3 linked regions of the Longimicrobium terrae genome follow. The protein of the gene in region 1 interacts with the protein of each later gene in a pairwise test. Links are inferred from orthologs where the notes say so. Each region holds a gene or a part of one and is shown in the gene's direction. Other genes may lie near its edges.

Region 1 (6,049 bases):
CGCGTGCGTCCGTACGTGCTGGACAAGGGCGCCCGTCTGCTGGGACCGAACTGCCCGGGCCTGCTGTCCGCCGGCAAGAGCAAGGTCGGCATCATCCCCGGCCACATCACGCAGCCCGGCCCCGTCGGCCTGGTGTCCAAGAGCGGCACGCTGACCTACGAAGTGGTCTACAAGCTCAAGGGCGCCGGGATCGGGACGACGACGTGCGTGGGCATCGGCGGCGACCCCATCAACGGCACGTCGTTCATCGACTGCCTTGCGGCGTTCGAGGCCGATCCGGACACCCAGGCCATCGTGATGCTGGGTGAGATCGGCGGCACGGACGAGCAGGAAGCCGCGCGCTACATCAAGGAGCACGTCACCAAGCCGGTGGTGGGCTTCATCGCCGGACAGACGGCGCCTCCGGGACGCCGCATGGGCCACGCGGGCGCCATCATCAGCGGCGGCGCGGGGACGGCGGAGGAAAAGATCACCGCCTTCCGCGACAACGGCATCGCCGTCGCCACCCGCCCGCTGGACGTGGTGGGGCTCATCCAGGAGGCGCTCTGAACCAGGGCGTTCCCCGGGCGGGGCGCGAGGTGCGGCTCACGGAGATTCTCCATGAGGAGCACATCGTGGCCCCGCTTCACGCCCGCACCGTCCGCGAGGCCGTAACGCGCCTGGCGGAGGTGCTGGTGCGCACCGGCGCCGTGGCGCATCCGGACCAGATGGAGCGGATGTTCAGCGAGGCGCGGGTGCGCGACCTGATCCACGTGGGCGACCGCGTTCTGCTTCCGCACCTGCGGACGGACGCGGTCGATCACCTGGTCGTCGCCGTGGGCATCGCGCCGCAGCCGCTGGCCGAGGCGCCGGGCGATGTGGCCGCTGCGGTGGCGCAGATCGTCGTCCTGGTGCTGGCCCCGCTGAGCGCGGCGGACCTGTACCTGCAGACGGTGGCGGCGCTCGCGCGGGTGCTGCGGCACGACAGCGTGGTGGAGCGGCTCGTAAACGCGCGCACCGCGGCGGACGTGCTGCAGATCGCGGAGATGCGCGAAATCGTCATTCAGCCGCGGCTTACCGTGCGCGACGTGATGACGCAGCGCGTGTACCGCACCTCGCCCGACGCGCCGGTGCAGGAGGTGCTGGACCTGATCGCCGAGCACAAGCTGCGCGCGGTTCCGGTGGTGGGCGAGGGCCGCGAGGTGCTGGGGATGGTGACCGACCGCGACCTGCTGCGCTACTTTCTTCCCGGCGTGCAGCGCCCGGCGGACGCCACCGTGGTGGCATGGCAGGAAACGCGGGTGCGCGACGTGATGTCGCGCTCCGTGATCTGCGTCTCCGAGGACCAGGCCCTGGCCGAGGTCACGGGGATGCTGGTAAGCAAGGACATCGAGCGGCTGCCCGTGGTGCACGAGGGGCAGCTGACCGGATTTCTGACCCGCGGCGACATCCTGCGCAAGGTGTTCGGGTTCGCCGCGTCTCCCGTTGAATCATCATCTGACGAAGGATAGATCGAATGGCTCGCACGTTCGCCATGATCAAGCCCGACGCCGTGCAGAGCGGCCACGCCGGCAAGATCATCGCCCACATCCAGCAGGCCGGCTTCACGATCCTGGGCATGAAGCTCACCCAGATCAGCCTGGCGCAGGCGCAGAAGTTCTACGAGGTGCACAAGGAGCGCGGCTTCTACGGCGAGCTCGTGGAGTTCATGTCCAGCGGCCCGTCCGTGGTGCTGGCCCTGCAGGCCGACAACGCGGTCGGTCTGTGGCGTGAGACGATTGGCGCCACCGATCCGGCCGAGGCCGCCGAGGGCACCATCCGCAAGCTGTACGCGGAGAACAAGGGCCGCAACGCGGTGCACGGCTCCGACAGCGACGAGAACGCGGACATCGAGATCGCGTTCTTCTTTGCCGGCACCGAGCTGGTGGGCGGCTGATCCGCTCCGTTCTCGGTTGACGAAGGGCGCTCCTCGCGGGGCGCCCTTTTTCGTGTGGATGACGAACAGAAGGGCCTCACGCAGAGCCGCAGAGGCGCAGAGAGGTGCGGGCGAGTACCGCGCGTCAGGCGGAGTTGGCTTGGGCGGATAGTAGATCCTTCGGTCGCGCAGGGCTCGGGGCAGGGGAGAGGGCGGCGCACGCTCCCTCAGGATGACATGTCTTTGTGGTGCATCAGTTTACAGCCCACACCATGTCATCCTGAGGAGGCGCCGGACGTGCCTGCCGGCGCGCCGAACCTTGGCGCCGACGAAGGATCTGGCCCGCGCCCAAGCCGACTCCGCGTGACGCGCCGAACCCGCCGCCCCAGTCCGCGAAGGCGGACTTCGTGCCGGTCCAGCGGCGAATTCATTCGCTCCTGGACGGCGGACTTCCTCAATGCCCCTCGAAACTCACCCGAGCCGCGGCTGCAGTCCGCGAAGGCGGACTTCGCGCCGTTGTTGCCGCGACTTCAGTCGCCCCTGCGGTTCTGCATCCACAGAACACACCACAAACCCGCGTCCGCGTTTGACAGTGGGCGCGCTGGCCGGGTAGAATCGTCGCCGGTCCATCACCCGCACCCGCGAACCGTTCCGCCCCGCATGCACCCGGCTGCACACACGTCCACCCTGGAGTTCCGCGCGCGGTACGCCGAAACGGACCAGATGGGCGTCGTCTATCACGCCAACTACCTGGTGTGGTGCGAGATGGGCCGCACGGACCTGATCCGCCATCTCTGGAAGCCGTACTCCGTCATCGAAAAAGAAGGCGTGATGCTGGCCGTCACCGACGTGTCCATGCGCTATCACGCCTCCGCGCGCTACGAGGACCTGATCCGCGTGACGACCTCGGTGGAGCAGGTGCGGTCGCGCGCCATCAGCTTCACCTACCTGATCGAGCGGGTGGAGGAGGACGGCACCACGACGCGCCTCTGCTCCGCCCGCACCGGCCTGACCGCCCTGGACCGCGCCAGCAGCGCCCCGCGCAAGCTGCCCCAGGACCTGCTGGACGCCTTTCGCGCCGCCACGGAGCCCAACGCATGAGCCGCCGCCCCGAGTTTCTGCTCGCCCTTCCCGTCACCGCCGCGGCGCTGCTTTCCGCCTGCGCGCCCGCCATGAGCGCGGGCGCCGGCACGGGACCCGTCGACGCGTCCACGCTCATCCGCCTGGAAGACCGGCGCGAGTACGATTCCACCGCGCTCGCCACGGCCGCGGGGGCTCCCTCCGCCGCGCTGCGCCGCCGCGCCGCCCTGGCCGCCGGCAACCTGCGGGACAAACGCGCCATTCCCATGCTGGGCCGCATGCTGGCGGACGAGGACACCAGCGTCGCAGCGACGGCCGCGTTCGCGCTCGGCCAGATCGCCGACAGCGCCGCCGTCCCGCTTCTCGCTCCGTACGCCGCCAGCAGCCGCATCGCCGCCGCGCCGTCCGTCGTGGGCGAGGCGGCGTACGCGCTCGGCAAGATCCGCCATCCCGCCGCGCGCGCCGCGCTGGAGCGTCTTCTCACCGAAGCCGCTATCGACGGCACCGGCACCGCGGAGGCCGTCGGTCCCGCGCTGCTGGCGGTGTGGCGCCAGGGCCGGCCCACGCCCGTTCCCGCCGTCGCCCGATGGATGACGGCGCGCGACCCCGAACTCCGCTGGCGCGCGGCGTACGCGCTGGCCCGCCGACCGGAACCCGCCACGGCCGCGGCGCTCTCCCCCGCCGCCGCGGATGCCGACGCGCTGGTGCGCTCCTTCGCCGCCCGTGCGCTCACCGGGCCGATGGCGGACTCCGCCGGCGTGGGCCGCGACCGCGCGCTGCAGATGCTGATCGCCCTCGCCGGGGCGGACAGCAGCATGCCCGTGCGCGTGAACGCACTCCGCACCCTTGGCACGTACCCGGGCGAGCGCACGCTCACCTTTCTGTCCGACCGGGCCAACGCCGCGCGCGATCCGTACGACGTGATCGCCGCGCTGGAGGGATTGCAGCGCATGGGAGCCGACGCACGTTCCGCGGCGCCGCTGCTGTCGTCCATCATCCGCGATCCGGCGCGCAACGTCTTCATCCGCCAGACCGCGGCCGCCGCGCTGGCGGACATCGACGGGCCCGCCGCGATCGCGGCCGTAACGGCGATCGAGACCTCGCCGGAGTGGAGGCTGCGCGCCGCGGCCGCCCGCGTGCACGCGCAGGTGAGTCCCGCGTCGCGCCAGCGGCTGTCGGCGTGGATCGACGATCCCGACGGGCGCGTGGCCGCCGCGGCGCTGGAGCAGGCCGTCGGCGCGCTCGGAGACACGGTGACGGAGATCCGCCCCGTGCTGATCGCCGCGCTGGACACGCGCGACGTCATCGCCCGCACCAACGCGCTCATGGGACTGGCCAAGCTCGCCGATCCCGCGACGCTCCCCCTGGTCCTGGACGCGTACGACCGCGCGCAGCGGGATGAGATGGACGACGCCGCGCTCGCCGCAGTGGACGCGATCGGCGCCATCGCCAAGAAGGACGCGACGGCCCGCACCCAGTTCTTTTCCCGCTTCGGCCGCTCCGCGGACTACCTGGTGCGCCAGCGCGCGCAGACCGCGTTCGGCGATTCCGTCCCCGCCGCGTGGGGCGCGCCGCTCCCGGTGGAGACGGGCCGCCGCGCGTCCGACTACGTCCGCGCCGCGCGCGACATGACCGCCGCGCCCCGCCGCGCGATCATCACCACGGATCGCGGCGAGATCGAGGTGGAGCTGTACCAGCGGGAAGCGCCGCTCACCGTCCGCAGCTTCCTGACGCTGGCCGCGCGCGGCTACTTCGACGGGCAGGAGTGGCCGCGCGTGGTGCCGAATTTCGTCATTCAGGGCGGCGATCCGCGCGGGGACACTTCCGGCGGTCCGGGGTATGCCATCCGCGACGAGATCAATCGCCACGTCTACGGCCGTGGCACGCTCGGCATGGCGCTCTCCGGCCCGGACACGGGCGGAAGCCAGTGGTTCATCACCCACTCGCCGCAGCCGCACCTGGACGGCACGTACACCGTGTTCGGGCAGGTGGTGCGCGGGCTGGAGGTGGTGGACCGCATTCTGCCGGGCGATCGCATCATTCGAATCCGGGAGGTCCGTTGATCCGTTACCGCCTGACCGCGGCTGCCTTGGCCGCGGCGCTGGCCGGCTGCGCGCCCGCCGCGCAGACCGTTTCCACCGCGCCCGGCACGCCGGGCGGCACCACCGCCGGGGGCACGTCCGCCGCCGATGCAGCGCCCGTGGCCGCCGAGGCACAGCGCGCCACCACGCCCACCTCCCCCCGCCAGGCGCAGTTCGGCTGGCAGCTGGACGAGGCCGGGGCGCAGTTCCGCGGGCGCGGCGTGGCGCGGTACGAGGCGCCGGGACGCTTTCGCCTGGACCTGTTCGGCCCGCGCGGCGAAACGTATCTGGCCGCGGCGCTGGTGGATGGGCAGATGCGCGTGCCCGCCGTGCTGGCGCAGCGCTTCGCCCTTCCGTCGCCCGCGCTGCTGTGGGGCGCGGTCGGCATCGTCGCCCCGCCGGCGGACGCGCGGCTGCTGAACTCGTCCGTCTCGGGGGAGAGCACCACAATCCGTTATCAGCTCGGCACGAGCGTGCTGGAGTACCGGCTGCGCGCCGGCCGGCTGCAGAGCGTTCGCCGCAGCGCCGGCGGCGGCGTGGCCGAATCCATCGACCTTACCTGGAACGACGCGGGGCAGCTGGGTCGCGCGCAGTACCGCGACTGGGCCGCCTATCGCACGCTCAACCTGACCGTGGAGTCGCAGACCGATGTCGCTGGCTTTCCTGAAGAAACGTGGAGCCCGCCGGGCACGTAACGCCTCGGCGCTCCTGGCGCTGGCCGTCCTGCTGGGCGGCTGCCTGTACAGCTTTACCGGCGGCGGCCTGCCGTCGCACATCCGGCGCGTGTACATCGAGCCGTTCGAGAACGGAACGCCGTTTCCGGGGATGGAGTCCGAGCTGCTGCGGCAGCTTCAGGAGCGCTTTCCCGGCAACCTGGGCGTGCGCCTGAGCTCGCAGCAGACGGCGGACGCCATCGTCCGAGGCCGGCTGATCCGCGCGGAAGAGCAGACCACCAACTACGATCCGCGCAGCGCCGGCGGCCGGGTGAACGCGC
Region 2 (7,226 bases), on another replicon or contig:
TCGAGGTCAAGCGCGCGCTTTCCGCCCAGGCCGAACTGCGCCGCGTGTCCGCCGTGCTGCGCCAGCTGGGGTGGAACGCGCTGGTGCTCAAGGGCGGCACCTACCTGATGCAGGGCAACCCGCCCGTGGACGTCCATGACGTGGACGTCCTTCTGCGCCCCGAGCAGGCAGGCCCGCTGGGCGAGGCGCTCACCCGCGCGGGGGGATACCGCACCGTGGGGGAGGATGCGGCGCCGGGGACCCCGGGGCGGTGGGAGGGCGCCGTGCGCGCCGCGGCCGGGGCGGTGGCGGTGGAGGTGCACTTCGACGTCCCCTTCCTGGGCCGCGCGGGCGATCCGTGGGAGGGCGCGCTTCCGCTCGGTCCCGCCGGGCTCTTTCGCCTGAGCCCCGCGCTGCACCTGTGGCACGTGCTGGTGCACGGGGTCACGCACCACCCGGAGCGGCGCGGCGCCATCCGCGACCTGCTGGTGCTGGCCGCCGCGCGCCGCGACTGCGCGCCGGACGACCTGGCCCGCGTGCACGCCGTGGTGCGGACGCATCCGCACCGCGCCCTCATGGCCGCCGCGCTGCGCATGGCCGAGGAAGCCGCGGGGGGAAGCCCGCCCGTGGACCGCTTCGCCGCGCCCTCCGCCCTGCGCTTCATGCTCATGACCCGCGGCGACGGAACGCGCCGCACCATGGTGGTGCACAGCGTGGCGGCCGCGGCGTGCGAGGGACCGGCGGAACTGCTGCGTGAAGTGCTGGGCGGAAGCGGGGACGACGACACCACGCTGGGGCCACCGGGGCCGCTCTGGTCGCTGCTGCGCATCGGCAGCCGCGTGGGCGCGCTTCCCTCCGCCTTCCGCTGGGCCCGCTCCGCCCGCGCGCTGGCCGCCTCCGCGTCCTGAGCGCGCCGCCGCGGGCCGGATTGCCCCCCGGGGGCGGCGCCCGTACCTTTCCGGCGTTTTTCACGATCGCCCGCCGCACCGCGCCCGAACCCCGACGATGACCCAGGAACCCGCAGTCGAGCAGCGCATTGCCCGGGCGCGCGAAGCCCTGGCGCGCGGCCAGTACCTTGCCGCGCTGGGGGACCTGGAGGCCGTCGCCGCGCAGCGCCCCGGCTTTGCCGACGTGCAGAACCTGATGGGGCTGTGCCTGTCCATGGTGGGCCGTCCCGACGAGGCGCTGGAAGCGTTCGGCCGCGCGGTGCAGGTGAATCCGGGGTACGTGGAAGCGCACGTGAACCGGGCCATCACCCTGAACGACCTGGGCCGCACCGACGAAGCGGCGGCGTCGTTCCAGCGCGCCGCCGAGGCGGACGAGGCCAAGGGGGGCGGCGGGCGCTTCGGATCCGCGGCGGCGGCGCGGCTGGCCAACCTGCACCGCGAACTGGGCGACGCGTACGAACAGGCCGGGGCGGGGGACGAGGCGGTGCTGCAGTACCGGCAGGCGGTGCAGCTGCGCCCGCAGTTCCTGGACATCCGCACCCGGCTGGGGCGCACCCTGATCGAGCTGGGCCGCTCCGGCGAAGCGGTGGCCGAGCTGCAGGCGGTGCTGGACAGCAATCCGGGGTTCGTGCAGGCCCGCGCGCACCTGGGACTGGCCCGCTTCCGGGCCGGTGATCTGGCCGGGGCGGGAGAAGAATGGCGCCGGTGCCAGGCGCAGCAGCCCGACAACGCCCAGGTGTCCGCCTACCTGGGAATGCTGGAGCGGCAGGGCGGTTCCACCGGCCGTTCCTGATTTTTTTCCCAAGACTCTGAACCTTGCGGCCGGTCCGCGGGTACATGCAGGCCATGAACGAATCCTTCAATCTCCGCCGGGCGTTCACCGCCCTTGCGGCCGCCTCCGTACTGGGCGGCTGCTCCGTTCTGCGCACCCCGCCGCCGCCGACTCCCGACACGTCGTACGCGCAGGGAATGCAGGCGTACCAGAACCGCCGCTACGGCCGCGCCGCCGAACTGCTCAACCAGTTCGTCACCGCCACCGGCTCCGACGAGCGCCTGAAGCCGGCGCTCATGGCCATGGCCCGCAGCCACATGGAAACGGGCGACTACGTCACCGCGGGCGCCGAGTTCCTGCGCGTGGCCACCGAGTTCCCGTCCGATCCGGAGGCCGTGGAGGCCCGCTTCGGCCTGTGCGACGCCTATCACCGGCTGTCTCCCAAGCCGCAGCTGGACCAGGACTACACGGTGGCCGCCATCAGCTACTGCGAGTCGTTCGCCGGGCTGTACCCGGCCGAGGCGACGGCGCAGCAGGCCACCGGATGGGTGGGGCAGATGCGCGAGAAGCTGGCGACCAAGTCGTACCAGAACGGCTTCTTCTACTTCCGCCGCGGGCTGTACGACGCAGGCATCGTGTACTTCAACGAAGTGCTGGAGCAGCACCCGCGCAGCACGGTGGCGCCCGCCGCCCTGCTGCGGCTGGTGGAAAGCTACCACCGCATGGGGTACCGCGAAGAAGAAGCGGCGGCCCGGCAGCGGCTGCAGGCCGAGTACCCGCAGAGCGCCGAGGCCCGGACGGCCCCGCCCGCGGCGCCGGCCCCCGCCGCCGCGGCCGCGCCCGCCGGGACCTGAGGCGCGGTCCGTGCGGCTGGGCGTGTACGGGGGATCGTTCGATCCTCCGCACCTGGGCCACCTGGTGGCCGCCTCCGACGCCTGCGAGGCGCTGGGGCTGAGCCGGCTGCTCTGGATCCCCTCCGCCGTGCACCCGCTCAAGGGCGACCGGGTGCGCACCGCGCCCCAGCTGCGGCTGGAGATGGTTCGCGCCGCCATCGCGGGGGACGAGCGGTTCCAGGCGGACGACCTGGAGCTGCGGCGGGCCGGCCCCTCGTACACGGTCGATACGCTGCGCGAGCTGCGGGCCCGTCATCCCGATGCCGAGCTGTTTCTGCTGGCTGGCGCCGACCTGCTGCACGAGCTGCCGCGGTGGCGCGAGCCGGACGAAGTGATGCGGCTGGCCACGCTGGCCGTGGTTTCCCGCGAGGGCGACGCGCTCGCTCCCGAAAGCCCGCTTCCGGCCGTGGCCGTGCGGGTTGCCCGGGTGGACGTGTCGTCCACCGAAGTACGCCGCCGCGCCGCGGCGGGACAGACGCTGAGATACCTGGTCCCCGAGCCCGTCCGCGCGCTGATCGAGCGGCACGGGCTGTACGGGGGCCGTTCCCGTTGATTGCCGAGGAAGTCCGATGCTGAAGAGCCTGGTACGCGCCGTGTTCGGAACGCGCCACACGCGCGAGCTGAAGCGGCTGCAGCCCATCGTCGACGAGATCAACCGCGAGTTCGCGCGGCTCAAGGCCGTTCCCGAAGAGGAACTGCGCGCGCAGACCGAGCGGTTCCGCACCCTGATTCGCGAAGCCACCGCCGAGGTCGAGGCGGAGCTGCTGGAGCTGCGCGCCGAGCGCCGCGCCAGCGAGGACGCCGCCGAGCGCGAGGCGCTTTCGCAGCGCATCGGCGACGCCGAGGCGCGGCTCAAGGCCGAGCTGGAAGCGGTGCTGGACGAGATCCTTCCCGAAGCGTTCGCCACCGTCAAGGCGGCGGCGGCGCGGCTGGTGGGCACGCAGGCCACCGTCACCGGGCAGACGCTGACCTGGGACATGGTGCACTACGACGTGCAGCTCATCGGCGGCATTACGCTGCACCAGGGCAAGGTGGCGGAAATGGCCACGGGCGAGGGGAAGACCCTGGTCGCCACGCTGCCGCTGTACCTGAACGCGCTGGCCGGCCGCGGGGCGCACCTGGTGACCGTCAACTCGTACCTGGCGCAGCGCGACAGCGAGTGGATGGGCCATCTGTACGGCTACCTGGGGCTCACCACCGGGTGCATCGACCTGCACGAGCCCAACACGCCGGAGCGCCGCGCGGCCTACGCCGCCGACATCACCTACGGCACCAACAACGAGTTCGGCTTCGACTACCTGCGCGACAACATGGTGCACGGGTCGGAGCAGCGCGTGCAGCGCGGCCACCACTACGCCATCGTCGACGAGGTGGACTCCGTCCTGATTGACGAGGCGCGCACGCCGCTCATCATCAGCGGCCCGGTGGGCACGGGGACCAACGCGGCGTACGCCCGCTACAACCCCATGGTGTCCGACCTGGCGCGCCGGCAGACGCGGCTGGTGAACGACCTGATCGCGCAGGCGGAAAAGGACATCGAGGGCGGCGACAGCTACGCCGCGGGCGAAAAGCTCTTTCTGGCCCGGCGCGGCTCTCCGCGCAACAAGCGGCTGCTCAAGATGCTGGCCGACGACCCCGGGCTGGTGAAGGTGATGGGCAAGGTGGAACGCGACTACATGATGGACAAGCGCGTGCACCTGCTCGAAGAAAACATGCTGTACTCGATGGACGAAAAGGGCCACACCATCCACCTGACGGACCAGGGGCTGGACGTGCTGGCGCCGGACGACCATGAGGCGTTCATCGTTCCCGACATCTCCGAGGAGATTCACCGGGTGGACCTGGACGACTCGCTCACCGTGGATGAAAAGCGCGCCGCCCGCGACGAGCTGGAGCGCGAGTACGCGGAAAAGAGCGAGAAGATCCACATCATCCACCAGCTGCTCAAGGCGTACACGCTCTTCAACCGCGACGAGCAGTACGTGATCCAGGGCGGCGAGGTGATGATCGTGGACGAGTTCACCGGCCGCATGATGCCGGGCCGGCGCTGGAGCGACGGGCTGCACCAGGCGGTGGAGGCCAAGGAGGGCGTGCAGGTGCGCGCCGAAACGCAGACCCTGGCCACCATCACCATCCAGAACTACTTCCGCATGTTCGACAAGCTCGGCGGCATGACGGGCACCGCCGAGACGGAAGAGGGGGAGTTCCACCAGATCTACGGTCTGGACGTGATGGTGATTCCCACCAACCGCAACATCCAGCGCAGCGACCGCCACGACCTGGTCTACAAGACGCGGCGCGAAAAGCTGAACGCCATCGTCGAAGAGGTGCGGCGGCTGCACGCCATGGAGATTCCCGTCCTCGTCGGCACCGTCAGCGTGGACGTGAGCGAAACGCTGTCGCGCATGCTCAAGCGCGCCGGCGTGCCGCACGAGGTGCTGAACGCCAAGCAGCACCAGCGCGAGGCGGAAATCGTCTCCCTAGCCGGCCAGCCCGGCGCGGTGACCATCGCCACCAACATGGCCGGCCGCGGCACCGACATCAAACTGGGCGCGGGCGTCACCGAGCCGCGCACCATCCGCTGGCTCAAGGAGCGCGGGGCGGACCTGGCGGAGCTTTCCAAGGTGCCGGACCCGGCCGAGGTGGTGGACCTGACCACCAAGGGCGACGACTACGTGGTGGCGACGGGCGGGCTGCACATCATCGGCTCCGAGCGGCACGAGTCGCGGCGCATCGACCGGCAGCTGCGCGGCCGCGCCGGACGCCAGGGCGACCCGGGCGCGTCGCAGTTCTTTCTGTCGCTGGAAGACGACCTGATGCGCCTGTTCGGCAGCGACCGCATCGCCGCCATCATGGACCGGCTGGGCGCGGAAGAGGGCGAGGTCATCACCCACCCGTGGATCACCAACTCCATCGGCGGCGCGCAGCAGCGGGTGGAGCTGCAGCACTTTGAGTCCCGCAAGCGCCTGCTGGACTACGACGACGTGATGAACCAGCAGCGCGAGGTCATCTACGACCTGCGCACCTTTGCCCTGGAAGGCGGCGAAGAGCTGCGGGGCGAGGTGTGGGAGATGATCGAGCGCGCCCTCCCCGTGATCCTGGACGAGTACGCCCCCGCGGGCGCCAGCGCCGACGAGTGGGACCTGTACGGCCTGCGCCAGCGGCTGATGCTGGACTTCATGGTGGTGGCCGACCGCCTTCCCGCGGCGGAGGGGGCGGCCCCCGCCTTTTCCACCCGCGAGGAGCTGGACGACTACGTGGTGGAGCTGGCGCGCGACCACTACCACGACAAGCTGGAGCGCTTCGGCGACGCGGCGGACCCGGTGCTGCGCTACGTGGTGCTTTCCACGATCGACGAAAAGTGGAAGGACCACCTGTACGACCTGGACCACCTCAAGGCCTCGATCGGCTTCCGCGGCTGGGGACAGAAGGACCCCCTGCTGGAGTACAAGAAGGAAGCGTACGACATGTTCGAGGACCTGATGACGGACCTGTACGCCGCCGCGTCGCGCTTTGTCTTCCGCGCGCAGCTGGCGCCCATGGAGCCGCCCCCGGAGTTCGCCGGGTTCGACATGAACGAGCGCGCGGACCTGGCGTTCAGCGGGCCGGACTTTGACGCCGAGCCCATGGAGGCGTTCTACGGCGAGGAGCCCGAGCCCGAGCCGGAGCCCGCCCCCGCGCCGGAGCCGCCCCCGCCGCCGCGCCGCGCGCCGTCGCTGGGCATCAACCCCTACACGGCGGTTCCGGCCACGCCGCCGCAGCAGCTGCGCACCAACCGCGACGAGGGCGAGGCCGCCAAGGCCGCCGCGCCCACCGTGGGCCGCAACGATCCGTGCCCGTGCGGCAGCGGCAAGAAGTACAAGGCCTGCCACGGCCGCGGCGCCTGATCCCAGGCGGCGGGAAGGGAAGAACGGCGCCCCGGAGCATCTGTTCCGGGGCGCCGTTTTCGTCCGGGCCCGCGTGCGATGTGTGCGGCGGGTGGCGTGGAAAGATGCTGGATCTGGACGGCGGGTAGAGTTATCTTTCGGAAATGTTTCGGGTGTGCGGGGCGGGTGCCCCGCGGCCCGCGCACCGCCCCGCTGCCGGAGTGCCGCCCATGAGCCCGCGTCCCTGCCCGCCGCCCCGCTTCAGCCCGTACGCCATCAAGAAGTGGCCCAACCAGGAACGGCCCCGCGAGCGCATGCTGGAGCTGGGTCCCCGCGCGCTGTCCGCCCGCGAGCTGCTGGCGCTCATCATCGAGACGGGGTCTGCGGCGGGGGGCGGGCGGCCGGCGCGCTCGGCCATGGACCTGGCGGGGGCGCTGCTCACCGCCTTTGCCGCCCCCTCCGGCGACGAATCGCTGCGCCGCATTGTCGCGGCGCCGCTCTCCGCGCTGTGCGAGGTGGCCGGCATCGGCCCGGCCAAGGCGGCCAAGGTCAAGGCCGCGCTGGAGCTGGGGCGCCGCGTGTCGGAAGAAGCGCTCCCCGACCGTGAGCGGCTGCGCACCGCCCGCGACGTGTACGAGCGCATGCGGCTGGTGATGCGCGACCTGCACCAGGAGGAGCTGCACGTGCTGCTGCTGAACCCCGTCAACGACCTGCTGCGCGACGTGGTGGTGGCGCGCGGCACCGTGGACGGGGTGCAGATCCACCCCCG
Region 3 (3,353 bases), on another replicon or contig:
CTGCAGATGGGCGCGGAGCGGTTCGTGGAGGTGGGGGCCGGCAAGGTGCTGGTGACCATGCTCAAGCGCATCGACCCCGCCGCCAACGGCCGCGGAACGGCGCTGGGCACGGCGGATGCGATTGCCGAGTACCTGAACGGCTGAACTGCGGAACTGCAGTGCCCAGTGCCGGAGTGCCCGGTGCCCAGCAGGATCGGGCGCTGTGGATCCGACATTAGGCACTGAGCACTGGGCACTGGGCACTTCCGTTCGCCCTTGGCACTACTCTTTTCGGAGATTCCTGTGGAGCTTTCGGGCCAGGTCGCGCTGGTGACGGGCGGCTCCCGCGGCATCGGCCTCGCCATCGCGCGGGAGCTGGCATCGGCGGGGGCCAGGGTGGCGGTGGTGGCGCGCGACGGTGCGCGGGCGCAGCAGGCCGCGGCCGAACTGCCCGGCGAAGGGCACCGGGGCTACGCCTGCGACGTGGCGAACTCCGCCGCCTGCACCGAGCTGGTAAAGACGGTGGAGGGCGAGATGGGGTCGCTGGACGTGCTGGTGAACAACGCCGGCGTCACGCGCGACAACGTCCTCATGCGCATCAAGGACGAGGACTGGGACGCCGTGCTGGACACCAACCTGCGCGGCGCCTTCAACCTCATGCGCGCCGCCTCGCGCGGAATGATGAAGCGGCGCGCCGGGCGCGTCATCAACATCACCAGCGTGGTGGGGATCACGGGCAACGCCGGGCAGGCCAACTACGCGGCCAGCAAGGCGGGGCTCATCGGGATGACCAAGTCGGTGGCCAAGGAACTCGCCGGGCGGGGAGTTCTGGTCAACGCGGTCGCCCCGGGGTACATTGAGACGGACATGACGAGCGAGCTGCCCGAAGCCGCCCGCGGCGCACTGATGGGTTCCATCGCGCTGGGACGGCTGGGGCGGCCGGAAGACATTGCTCCCGCGGTGCGCTTTCTCGCGGGGCCGGGCGCGGCGTACATCACCGGGCAGGTGCTGGTGGTGGATGGCGGGATGGTGATGTAGGCAGGACGGCCACACAACGCAGGAACGGGAGCCCCGGCGGCGAGCACGGCGGGGGCCGCACGCTAAAACCAAACAGGAGACGGGAAATGGCGGACATCGAGGCGAAGGTCAAGGAAATCATCATCAACGAGCTGGGCGTGGACGCCGAGAAGGTGACCCCGGAGGCCTCGTTCGTGGAGGACCTTGGCGCTGACTCGCTGGACACCGTGGAGCTGGTGATGGCTTTCGAGGAAGAGTTCGGGATGGAGATTCCGGACGAAGAGGCCGAGAAGCTGCGCACGGTGGGCGACGCCATCAGCTACATCTCGAGCAACCAGGGCTGAGCCGCACGGCTCGCCCCGCTCGAACTTCCATAGGCCGCCCCCCGCGGGCGGTCCGGTCCACGTCCCGATTTCCCGGAGCGGCTGATGAATCGCCGAGTCGTGATTACCGGGACCGGCCTCGTAACGCCCGTCGGGCTGGACGTCCAGGAATCCTGGGCGGCCCTGCTCGACGGGCGTAGCGGTACCGGTCCCATTACGCAGTTCGACGCATCCGAGTACCCCGTGCGCTTCGCGGCCGAGGTGAAGGGGTTTGACCCCGGCGCCTACATTGACCGCAAGGAGGTCAAGCGCACGGACCGCTACAGCCAGCTGGCCATCGCCGCGTCGGTGCAGGCCATGCGCGAGGCCGGGCTGGACCAAGGCCTGGGCTCCATCGATCCCGAAGCGTTCGGGGTGATCGTCGCCAGCGGCATCGGCGGCATTCAGACCTTCGAGGAGCAGCACAGCCGCCTGGTGGAGAAGGGGCCGGGGCGCGTGTCGCCCTTCTTCGTCCCCATGTTCATCAGCGACATCGCGGCGGGGCTGGTGAGCATCCGGTACGGGCTCAAGGGCCCCAACTACTGCACCGTCAGCGCCTGCGCCAGCGGCGCGCACGCCATCGGCAACGCGTTCCGGCACATCAAGAACGGCGACGCCGACCTGATGCTGGCGGGCGGCGCCGAGGCGGCCATTTCGCCCATGGCCATGGCGGGCTTCGCCAACATGACGGCGCTCAGCACGCGCAACGATTCGCCGGAAACGGCGAGCCGGCCGTTCGACGCCACCCGCGACGGCTTCGTGCTGGGCGAAGGGGCGGGGATGCTGGTGCTGGAGGAACTGGAGCACGCCCTGGCCCGCGGCGCCACCATCCTGGCCGAAGTCGTGGGCTACGGGTTGACGGGCGACGCGTACCACATCACCGGGCAGCCGGAGAACCACGAGGGGCTCGCGCGGGCGATGCGGATGGCGCTGCGCGAGGCGGGCGCCAAGCCCGCCGACGTGGACTACGTGAACGCGCACGGCACCAGCACGCCGCTCAACGACAGCAACGAGACGGGCGCCATCAAGCTCGTGCTGGGCGACCACGCGCGCGAGATCATCGTGGGGAGCACCAAGAGCATGACGGGGCACCTGCTGGGCGCCGCGGGCGCCATCGAGGGGGTGTTCAGCGCGCTGGTGTGCCGGACGGGAAAGATCCCGCCCACCATCAACTACAGCACGCCGGACCCGGAGTGCGACCTGAACTACGGAACGGACGGGGTGACGGAGCGGCCGGTGCGGCTGGCGCTCAGCAACTCCGCCGGCTTCGGCGGGCACAACGTGTCGCTCGCGGTTCGCCGCTGGGACGCGTAGTTTCCCTCGTCACGGCGGGTTGATGAACGGCCTCCGCACACGCGTGCGGAGGCCGTTTTCAGTTGCATTCCTCAGGGTCCCGGAGGACGGTCGATGGACAGAAATGAGCCAGAGGCGCGGCGGCTGCGTGACGAGATGGTGACCCTCGCACGAAAGATCCTGCGCGGTGAAACCGGCGTGCTGCCGGGTTCGGCCGCCATGATGCAGTATCGGTGGGGCGCCGGGCTGCACGAGATGGATGAGGATCTGCTGGTCTTTCTCGGCATCGACTCCCAGGAGGACCACCTGCCGTCGGGGAGCGCGCGGCGGTACTGGAATCCGGACGCGCTCGCCCGCGCGGACGCGCAGATCGCCGAGGCCGAAGCCTTTTACCGCGAGGTTGCTTTCGCCGCCTGCGAATCGCTCATCCGCCGCTTCAGAACGGATTGATCACGCGATCACTCGCGTCCCCGACTTTCCCCTCATCCCGAAATCCGATGGCCCTCCCGCCGCTGGTCGCCGAAGCCGCTCGCGTTCTGCTGGATGCATACTGCCGCAATCGGGTGCCGGCCCACGCCGCGGACGAGGTGCGAATGTCGTGGACCGTCCGGGGCGCGACGATTTCGCTGACCGAACAGCGGTGTCACTGGAAGCGGCGGGAGGAGTGGGGCGATCGGGTCGTCGCCAAGTTCAAGTACGCCG

Evidence for each region.
Region 2: the proteins of HNQ61_RS14450 (region 1) and secA interact in binary tests that used the Escherichia coli proteins (3 or more experiments, as listed by UniProt). The link is inferred for Longimicrobium terrae from one-to-one orthologs.
Region 3: the proteins of HNQ61_RS14450 (region 1) and HNQ61_RS07365 interact in binary tests that used the Escherichia coli proteins (3 or more experiments, as listed by UniProt). The link is inferred for Longimicrobium terrae from one-to-one orthologs.

Annotation. Positions count from the first base shown.
Region 1 is NZ_JACHIA010000008.1:29,269-35,317, reverse strand. Bases 1,586-4,274 are described here. They hold HNQ61_RS14450 (acyl-CoA thioesterase), read left to right. Parts: upstream 1,586-2,554; coding sequence 2,555-2,995; downstream 2,996-4,274. Other genes in these bases: HNQ61_RS14445 (peptidylprolyl isomerase), read left to right, coding at 2,992-4,274; ndk (nucleoside-diphosphate kinase), read left to right, coding at 1,586-1,915. Also shown: sucD (succinate--CoA ligase subunit alpha), read left to right, coding at 1-549; HNQ61_RS14460 (CBS domain-containing protein), read left to right, coding at 579-1,490; more of ndk, read left to right, coding at 1,496-1,585; more of HNQ61_RS14445, read left to right, coding at 4,275-5,037; HNQ61_RS14440 (hypothetical protein), read left to right, coding at 5,034-5,750; LPS assembly lipoprotein LptE, read left to right, coding at 5,704-6,049.
Region 2 is NZ_JACHIA010000001.1:197,856-205,081, reverse strand. Bases 2,813-6,678 are described here. They hold secA (preprotein translocase subunit SecA), read left to right. Parts: upstream 2,813-3,160; coding sequence 3,161-6,478; downstream 6,479-6,678. Other genes in these bases: nadD (nicotinate-nucleotide adenylyltransferase), read left to right, coding at 2,813-3,144. Also shown: HNQ61_RS00875 (nucleotidyltransferase family protein), read left to right, coding at 1-887; HNQ61_RS00870 (tetratricopeptide repeat protein), read left to right, coding at 985-1,719; HNQ61_RS00865 (outer membrane protein assembly factor BamD), read left to right, coding at 1,773-2,552; more of nadD, read left to right, coding at 2,563-2,812; RadC family protein, read left to right, coding at 6,688-7,226. UniProt on the Escherichia coli protein: Required for protein export, interacts with the SecYEG preprotein conducting channel.
Region 3 is NZ_JACHIA010000003.1:271,730-275,082, reverse strand. Bases 1-2,721 are described here. They hold HNQ61_RS07365 (acyl carrier protein), read left to right. Parts: upstream 1-1,103; coding sequence 1,104-1,340; downstream 1,341-2,721. Other genes in these bases: fabF (beta-ketoacyl-ACP synthase II), read left to right, coding at 1,425-2,672; fabG (3-oxoacyl-[acyl-carrier-protein] reductase), read left to right, coding at 277-1,017; fabD (ACP S-malonyltransferase), read left to right, coding at 1-144. In the rest of the region: HNQ61_RS07355 (hypothetical protein), read left to right, coding at 2,766-3,101; HNQ61_RS07350 (DUF3024 domain-containing protein), read left to right, coding at 3,149-3,353. UniProt on the Escherichia coli protein: Carrier of the growing fatty acid chain in fatty acid biosynthesis.